2 regions of the Kitasatospora sp. NPDC089509 genome follow, and region 1 is predicted to be linked to the other one. Evidence: riboswitches for the same ligand, from Rfam matches in the RefSeq annotation. Region 1 holds a riboswitch; the other holds the start of a gene.

Region 1 (4,175 bases):
TGCGGCCGGCCACGAAGAAGTACCCGGCGACCAGCACGCCCGCCACACCGCAGCCGGCCATGATCCACAGGATCGCGTCCGAGCTGATGTCCGGCCAGACCACGGCGGCGGTCAGGATCAGCGACAGCATCACCAGCACACCGACCACCGCGGAGGTGAAGGCGTTGGTCTTGGGACCGTTGCGCCACGGGCCGAGCACGGCCTTGTCGTTGCAGAGCAGCAGCAGGAAGACGGTGGCGGAGGGCAGCAGCACCCCGGCCAGCACCTGGACGAACTGGGTCATCAGACCCTGCAGGTAGTCGGTGGACAGCAGGGTGATCGCCGCGGCGACCACCACCAGGCCCGCGTAGACCGCGTAGAAGCCCTTGGCGCCCTTGACCCCGCGGTGCAGCGAGTGCTTGATGCCGAAGACGTCGCCGATGGCGTAGGCGGTGGAGAGCGAGACGGCGAAGGCGCCGATGATCGAGGCGTCCAGCAGGGCGATCGCGAACAGCACGCCCACCAGGTGGCCGGCCTTGTCCTCCAGGCCCTTGGCCACGGCGGCCGCGTCGGAGAACTGGCCGAAGCCGTCGGTGCCCGCGAAGGCCGCGGCGGTGAAGCCGATCATCGCGGCGGCGCCGATGATCACGATGGCGATGCCGATCCACAGGTCGACCTTCTCGTACTTCATGAAACGCGGGGTGATCCGCTTGTCGATGACGTACGACTGCTGGAAGAACAGCTGCCAGGGGGCGACGGTGGTGCCGACGATGGAGACGATGACCAGCATCACGGCGGCGAGCTGGCCGGAGCCGCCCGGCATCTGCGGGACCACGAAGTCGTGGGCCATCTGCGAGGTCTTCGGGTGGACCATGAAGTAGATCGGGACCAGCAGCAGTGAGCCGACGCAGAGCGCAATGGCGACCCGCTCGAAGCGCTGGAAGGAGCCGGTGAAGGCCGAGGCGATGATGATCGCCGCCGCCAGGATGACGGAGGCGACCTTCGGCAGGCCGAGGTATCCGGCCGCGAGTGTCACGCCGATGAACTCGGTGACCAGGGTGAGGGCGTTCAGCAGGAAGAGGTCGATGACGCTGAAGGCGCCCCAGAACTTGCCGAAGCGCTCCAGGATCAGCCGGGCGTGGCCGACGCCGGTGACGGCGCCCAGGCGCAGCACCATCTCCTGGTTGACGTACAGCACCGGGATCAGCAGGGCCAGCGTCCACAGCAGCTGGGTGCCGTAGTTCTGGCCGGCCTGGCCGTAGGTGGAGAAGGCGCCGGCGTCGTTGTCGCCGACCATGACGATCAGGCCGGGGCCGACGATCGCCAGCAGGGTCTTGAGCCGGGCGGAGAGTCCGCGGGGGGCGGCGTCGTCGAGCTTGATGGTGCCGAGCGCGCCCTTGATGTCGCCCACGTGGGCGTCGTCGAGGACGGCGGAGCGGGTCGCGGCGGGAGCGGCGGGAACCTTCGGGTCCAGCATCACGTTGGTCATGGCGGGGCCTCCCTGCCCCCTTCCTGGAGGGGGCGACAGGGGGCACGCAGCAGCGATCCTCCCTGCGGGCGCATGTGGACGCACACGACGTCCGGTCCGTACGGCGACGCTGAGCGGCGGCGGCCGTGCGGGCATGACGGTGCGTCAGGCGGCTTGCGTCGGGGCATGGTTGAGCGCACGACGAAGGCCTGGGTGAACGCGCAGGGAAGGTTGTTACCGCGTGCCGGAGGTGTTCGAGAGCATGCGGGGGTAGGGGCTACTGTGGCCCGGACTATCACAGTCCATGTCTCTCGCCTCCTCCCGGTCGGGGGCGCACCGTCTGTGCGCCGCATCACGACACGGCAAGGAGCACACCGGTCACAAGAGACCGGTCCACCCCAACTCGTCAGAGCTTTGGCACTCCACGGCGTGTCCAGCCGGATCGGCCGGAAGCCACTTGGGGTCAACCCTTAACTCGGGAAGACCTGTCCTGAACCTGGGCGTCTCTCGACGTCGTCGGGTCAGTGGCCTGTGTCCGTGAAGACGCCTCACCGAACGAGGTGCCTTTTCAAACCTCGAAAAGCATAGCCCCGGCGCGGCCGCCCCATGTCACCTTTTCGGCTGATCGTCGACACCTTTGTAGAACCTTGACCGAATCCGGGACGGCTTGTGCATCCCCCGGCGGCATATATAGTTCACCGACATATGCAGCTGAACAGCTCACGAGGGGGAACTGTGTCCCACATCGATCCGAGCCGGCCCGCGCCCGTCCTGCAGCTGGCCGGGGTCTCCCGGGTGCACGGCCGCGGCGCCGCCGAGGTGAACGCCCTGCGCGGGGTCGACCTGACCGTCCACGCGGGCGAGTTCGTCGCCGTGATGGGCCCGTCCGGCTCCGGCAAGTCGACCCTGCTCACCCTGGCCGGCGGGCTGGACCTGCCCAGCGAGGGCCAGGTGCTGGTCGAGGGCGTCGCGCTCGGCGGCCTCGGCAAGGGCAAGCTCGCCGACCTGCGGCGACGCTCCGTCGGGTACGTCTTCCAGGACTACAACCTGATCCCGGCGCTCACCGCCGCCGAGAACATCGCCCTGCCGCGCGAGCTCGACGGCGTCTCCGGCCGCACCGCCCGCCGCGAGGCCCTCGCCGCCCTGGAGGAGCTCGGCATCGGTGAGCTCGCCGACCGCTTCCCCGACGACATGTCCGGCGGCCAGCAGCAGCGCGTCGCCATCGCCCGTGCCCTGATCGGCGAGCGCCGCCTCGTCCTCGCCGACGAGCCGACCGGAGCGCTCGACTCCGCCACCGGCGACGCCGTGCTCGCCGTCCTGCGCGCCCGCTGCGACGCCGGGGCGGCCGCGATGATGGTCACCCACGAGGCCGCGCACGCCAGTTGGGCGGACCGGGTGATCCACCTGCGGGACGGCGCGGTCGCCTCGGAGAGCGTCGGACGCCGCTCCGGCGGCTGCGCGGCCGCCGTCCACCGGCCCAACCACCTGGACGGGGCGGCCCGATGAGAATCGGAGCATGGAAGGTCGCGCTGCGGATCGCCCGGCGCGACGCGCTGCGGGCCAAGGGGCGCAGCGCCCTGATCCTGGCCATGATCGCGCTGCCCGTGCTCGGGGTCACCGGCGCCGACGTGGTCCACCGCAGCGGGCAGCTGACCCCGGGCGAACGGGTCGAGCGGGTGGTCGGCCGCGCGGACGCCCTGGTCACCGCGCTCAGCCCGGGCCAGAGCGTCGAACAGGCCCCGGTCGCCGAGGACGGTGCCTTCGTCGCCCAGCCCCGGCCCGGACAGCAGCCCACGCCCGAGCAGCTGAAGGGCGCGAGCACCGATCCGGCCACCCTGATCGGCTCGCTGCTGCCGCCCGGCAGCACGCTCACCCCGGTCCGGAGCGGACCGGAGACCGGCGCGACCTCGCCCGAGGGACTGGTCCGCACCCTCACCACCGAGGCCGACCTCGGCGACCCGGTCTGGCACGGCCGGCTGAACCTGGTCAAGGGCCGCGCGCCCGGCGCCCCGCACGAACTGGCCGCCACCCAGGCCTTCCTGGACCACTCCGGGCTCCCGCTCGGCGGCACCACCACCGTCCAGGGGCTGGAGCGGACCACCTTCACCATCACCGGTGTGGTGGAGCACCCGGACGACCTCGGCAAGGTCGAACTCGTCGCCAGGCCCGGCGAGTTGCTCGACCAGCTGGCCGCCGCCGCGGACCCCGCGGACCCCGGCGCCAAGCAGGCCCAGGGCGGGCACGGCTCCTGGCTGGTGCACCTGCCGGGCGGGGTCGCCCTCGACTGGGACCGGGTCCAGCTGTTCAACGCCCACGGCTACACCCTCACCGCGCGCTCGGTCGCGCTCGACCCGCCGTCGGAGCGGGCCGTCCCCTACTACCGGGACTCCGCCGTCTACCACGACCCCGCCGGCGGCAACAGCACCAAGGTCGTGGTCGCCACCGTGACCGGGATGGGCCTGCTGGAGGTCGCCCTGCTCGCCGGGCCCGCCTTCGCGGTCGGTGCCCGCCGCTCCCGCCGCCAGCTCGCCCTGCTCGGCGCCGCGGGCGGCCGGCGCGGCCACATCGGCGCGGTGGTGCTCGGCGGCGGGCTGGTGCTCGGCCTGGCCGGGGCGGCCGTCGGCGTGGTCGTCGGCACCGCCGTGGTCGCCGTGCTCCAGCCGGTGATCGAGGAGGTCGGCGGCGCGCGCTTCGGGCACTTCGCCCTTCCCCCGCTGGACCTGCTGGC
Region 2 (4,175 bases), on a different contig from region 1:
CGCTCCAGGGTCTCCAGCGGGGGCATCCGCCAGTTCTCCCGGTCGGTGCGGTCGATCGGGTCCTCCTTGGTGCCCTTGCGGCCGAAGGTGAAGAAGTACCCGGCGACCAGGACCCCGGCCACGCCGCAGCCGGCCATGATCCAGAGCAGCGCGTCCGAGCTGATGTCCGGCCAGACCACGGCGGCGGTCAGGATCAGCGACAGCATCACCAGCACGCCGACCACCAGCGAGGTGAAGGCGTTGGTCTTGGGACCGTTGCGCCACGGGCCGAGCACGGCCTTGTCGTTGCAGAGCAGCAGCAGGAAGACGGTGGCGGAGGGCAGCAGCACCCCGGCCAGCACCTGGACGAACTGGGTCATCAGACCCTGGGCGTAGTCGGTGGACAGCAGGGTGATGGCGGCGGCCACCACGACCACGCCGGCGTAGATGCCGTAGAAGCCCTTGGCGCCCTTGACCCCGCGGTGCAGCGAGTGCTTGATGCCGAAAACGTCGCCGATGGCGTAGGCGGTGGAGAGCGAGACCGCGAAGGCGCCGATGATCGAGGCGTCCAGCAGGGCGATCGCGAACAGCACGCCGACCACGTGGCCGGCCTTGTCCTCCAGGCCCTTGGCGATGGCGCCCGCGTCGGAGAACTGGCCGAAGCCGTCGGTGCCCGCGAACGCGGCGGCGCAGAAGCCCATCATGGCGGAGGCGCCGATGATCACGATGGCGATGCCGATCCACAGGTCGGCCTTCTCGTACTTCATGAAGCGCGGGGTGATCCGCTTGTCGATGACGTACGACTGCTGGAAGAACAGCTGCCACGGGGCGACGGTGGTGCCGACGATGGAGACGATCAGCAGCATGACGGTGGCGAGCTCACCCGAGGCGCCCGGCATCTGCGGGACCACGAAGTCGTGGGCCATCTGCGAGGTCTTCGGGTGGACCATGAAGTAGATCGGCACCAGCAGCAGCGAGCCGACACACAGCGTCACCGCGACCCGCTCGAAGCGCCGGAAGGAGCCGGTGAAGGCCGAGGCGATGATGACCGCCGCCGCCAGGATGACGGAGGCGACCTTCGGCAGGCCGAGGTATCCGGCCGCGAGTGTCACGCCGATGAACTCGGTGACCAGGGTGAGGGCGTTCAGCAGGAAGAGGTCGATGACGCTGAAGGCGCCCCAGAACTTGCCGAAGCGCTCCAGGATCAGCCGGGCGTGGCCGACGCCGGTGACGGCGCCCAGGCGCAGCACCATCTCCTGGTTGACGTACAGCACCGGGATCAGCAGGGCCAGCGTCCACAGCAGCTGGGTGCCGTAGTTCTGGCCGGCCTGGCCGTAGGTGGAGAAGGCGCCGGCGTCGTTGTCGCCGACCATGACGATCAGGCCGGGGCCGACGATCGCCATCAGGGTCTTGAGTCTCGCGCTCAGTCCCTCGCGCGGTGCGTTGTCATCGAGCTTGATGGTGCCGAGCGCACCTTTGATGTCGCCGACGTGGGCGTCGTCCAGCACGGCGGTGCGCTGTGCGGGGATCTTGGAGTCGAGGGTCGAGTTGGTGGTCATGGCGTTCCTCCCGGGTACCCCTGGCAGGAGGGGCGGTTGGGGACGCGCGGCAGCAATTCCCCCTGCGTGCGGGCACGGCGCATCGGCGCGCGGTGGTGCCGGCCCGTGCGGACGGGCGCGGGCACGGCGAAGCCGCGTGCGTGGTGCTGGTGCTGTGTGCTGATGCGTCGTCAGGTCAACGCGCAGGGAAGGTTGTTACCGCGTGCCGGAGGTGTACGAGGACAAGCGGGGGCAGGGGCAACTGTGGCCCGGACTACTGCAATCCATGTCTCTCGCCTCCTCCCGGTCGACGCACCCCGTGGTGCGTGTCATCGACACGGCAAGGAGTTCACCGGCGCGCGGAACGGCGACCGGTTCACCCCAACTCGTCAGAGCTTTGGCACTCCACGGCGTGTCCAACCCGCTCGGGCCGGAAGCCACTTCGGATCAACCCTTAGGTCGGGAAGATCTGTCCTAACCCTGGGCGTCTCTCGACGTCGTCGGATCAGTGGCCTGTGTCCGTGAAGAAGCCTCACCGAACGAGGTGCCTTCTTCAAACCTCGAAAAGCATAGCCCCGGCGAAGAGCGTTACTTGCGTACTTGGTAGAACCTTTACCTTTCTCCGCGCGTGACACCCGCCCGGGTGACGCGGGTTTGACCGGCGTGTGACCACGGAACGACTTCCCGCCGTGACGGCGGCACCGCACCGGCCGTACCGGCAGCGCACGGCATCCGCCCGTGCCCGAACCCGAGGGATGGCATGGCGACCGCAGGCTCCCAGGAGGCTCCCCGGCAGGTTCCCCCGCAGGCCAGGGCGCTGACCCTCGCCCGGAAGCCCAAGCTCTGGCTCTTCCCGAGCATCCTGTGCGCCCTGGTGGCCGTGCTGCTCTCGCTGCTCTACCTGGGCGGCATCGTCAACCCGACCGGGCACCTGCACCGGCTGCCGATCGCCCTGGTGAACGCGGACCAGGGCCCGCCCCCGCCCGGCCGGCCGACCGGCTTCGGCACCGAGCTGACCAGGGCCGTGATCGCCGGCACCCCGGGCGAGACGGTGAACTGGCGGCAGACCGACGAGGCCGGCGCCCGTGACCTGCTCGCCTCCGGCAAGGTCTACGGCGCGCTGCTCGTCCCCGCGGACTTCACCGCCGCCGTCGGCCGGCTGGTCACCGGCGGCGCCACCGGGCGCCCCACCCTCACCGTCCTCACCAACCCCGGCCTGGGCAGCCTCGGCTCCTCGATGGCCGCCCAGATCGCCCAGAACGCCGCCCACCAGGCCTCGGTCGCGGCCGGAGCGCAGCTCCTCGCCGCCGTACCGGCACCGAAGGCCCAGGCCCAGGGGGCCCCGACCCCCGACACCGGTGCCACCGCCCGGCTGCTGCTCGCCGACCCGTTCGCCGTCGCCACCCAGGTCGGCCACCCGATCGGCAGCCACAGCGGCCTCGGCCTCAGCGCCTTCTACTACACCCTGCTGGCCGTCCTGACCGGCTTCATCGGCGGCAACATCATCCACAACGGCGTCGACGGCGCCCTGGGCTACAGCGACAGCGAGATCGGCCCCTGGCACACCCGCCGCCCCACCGTCCCGATCAGCCGCACCCAGACCCTGCTGCTCAAGATGCTGATGACCGCCGGGATTATGCTGGTCACCACCTCCCTGGTGCTGCTCTGCACGGCCGGCATCCTCGGCATGGACGCCCCGCACCAGGCGCTGCTGTGGCTGTTCGCCTACTGCGCCAGCCTGGCCGTCGGCCTCGGGGTGCAGGCGATCAACGCCGCGTTCGGCGGGATCGGGCAGCTGGTGTCCATGTTCGTCTTCATCGCGCTGGCCCTGCCCTCCTCCGGGGCGACCGTCCCGCTGCAGGCGGTGCCCGGCTTCTACCGCTTCCTCGGCGTCTTCGAGCCGATGCGCCAGCTGAGCGACGGCATCCGGGCGATCCTCTTCTTCGACGCCCGCTCGGACGCCGGGCTGGCCCGCGGCTGGACCATGATCGCGGTCGGGGTGGTGCTGGCCCTGGCCTTCGGCTTCGGGATGACCCGCTACTACGACCGCAAGGGCCTGCACCGCTGGACGCCCCAGCCCACGGACTAGGCCCTAGGCCCGGCTCCTGGTCACCGTCACCTTCAGGTGCTTCATGATCGGCTGGTCGCTCTGGGTGCTGTGGTCCCCGATCGCGCACAGCACGTTCAGCTCCGGCATGTACCCGGCCGCGCAGCCGCGCGGGATGTCGTACGGGATCGCCAGGTAGCCGTGCACCGAGCGGGTGGAGCCGTCCCGGGCGGTGCTGGTGACGTCCACCGGGTCGAACTCGGCGATGCCGCGCTCGCGCATGTCCTCCCGGTTCAGGAAGACCAGCGTCCGCAGGTTCTTCACGCCCCGGTAACGGTCGTCGTCCGAGTAGATGGTGGTGTTCCACTGGTCGTGCGAGCGCATCGTGCCCAGTGCCAGGGTGCCCGGTTCGGGGACGACGTCGGGCAGCGGGGCGGCGGAGAACTCCGCCTTGCCGGTGCGGGTGAGGAAGACCAGTTCGCGGGCCGGCTGCTTGATCCGGAAGCCCAGCGGCAGCCGCACCCGGCGGTTGAAGTCCTCGAAGCCGTCCAGCACTTCGGCCATGGTGTCGCGGATCCGGTCGTAGTCCTCGACGTACCACTCCCACGGGG

The links. Region 1 has a riboswitch for magnesium ahead of ACIP4P_RS25780 (NRAMP family divalent metal transporter). Riboswitches for the same ligand answer to the same signal wherever they lie in the genome.
Region 2: it holds a riboswitch for magnesium, as region 1 does, so the genes downstream of both, ACIP4P_RS18510 (NRAMP family divalent metal transporter) here and ACIP4P_RS25780 (NRAMP family divalent metal transporter) in region 1, are expected to answer to the same signal.

Annotation. Positions count from the first base shown of each region.
Region 1 is NZ_JBIVHS010000013.1:141,961-146,135, reverse strand. Features, by position in the region: gene ACIP4P_RS25780 (NRAMP family divalent metal transporter) at 1-1,468, opposite strand, end outside; M-box (ykoK) riboswitch at 1,838-2,014, opposite strand; gene ACIP4P_RS25775 (ABC transporter ATP-binding protein) at 2,153-2,953, shown strand; gene ACIP4P_RS25770 (FtsX-like permease family protein) at 2,950-4,175, shown strand, end outside.
Region 2 is NZ_JBIVHS010000007.1:404,727-408,901, reverse strand. Features, by position in the region: gene ACIP4P_RS18510 (NRAMP family divalent metal transporter) at 1-1,538, opposite strand, end outside; M-box (ykoK) riboswitch at 1,891-2,068, opposite strand; gene ACIP4P_RS18505 (YhgE/Pip domain-containing protein) at 2,278-3,606, shown strand; gene ACIP4P_RS18500 (FdhF/YdeP family oxidoreductase) at 3,610-4,175, opposite strand, start outside.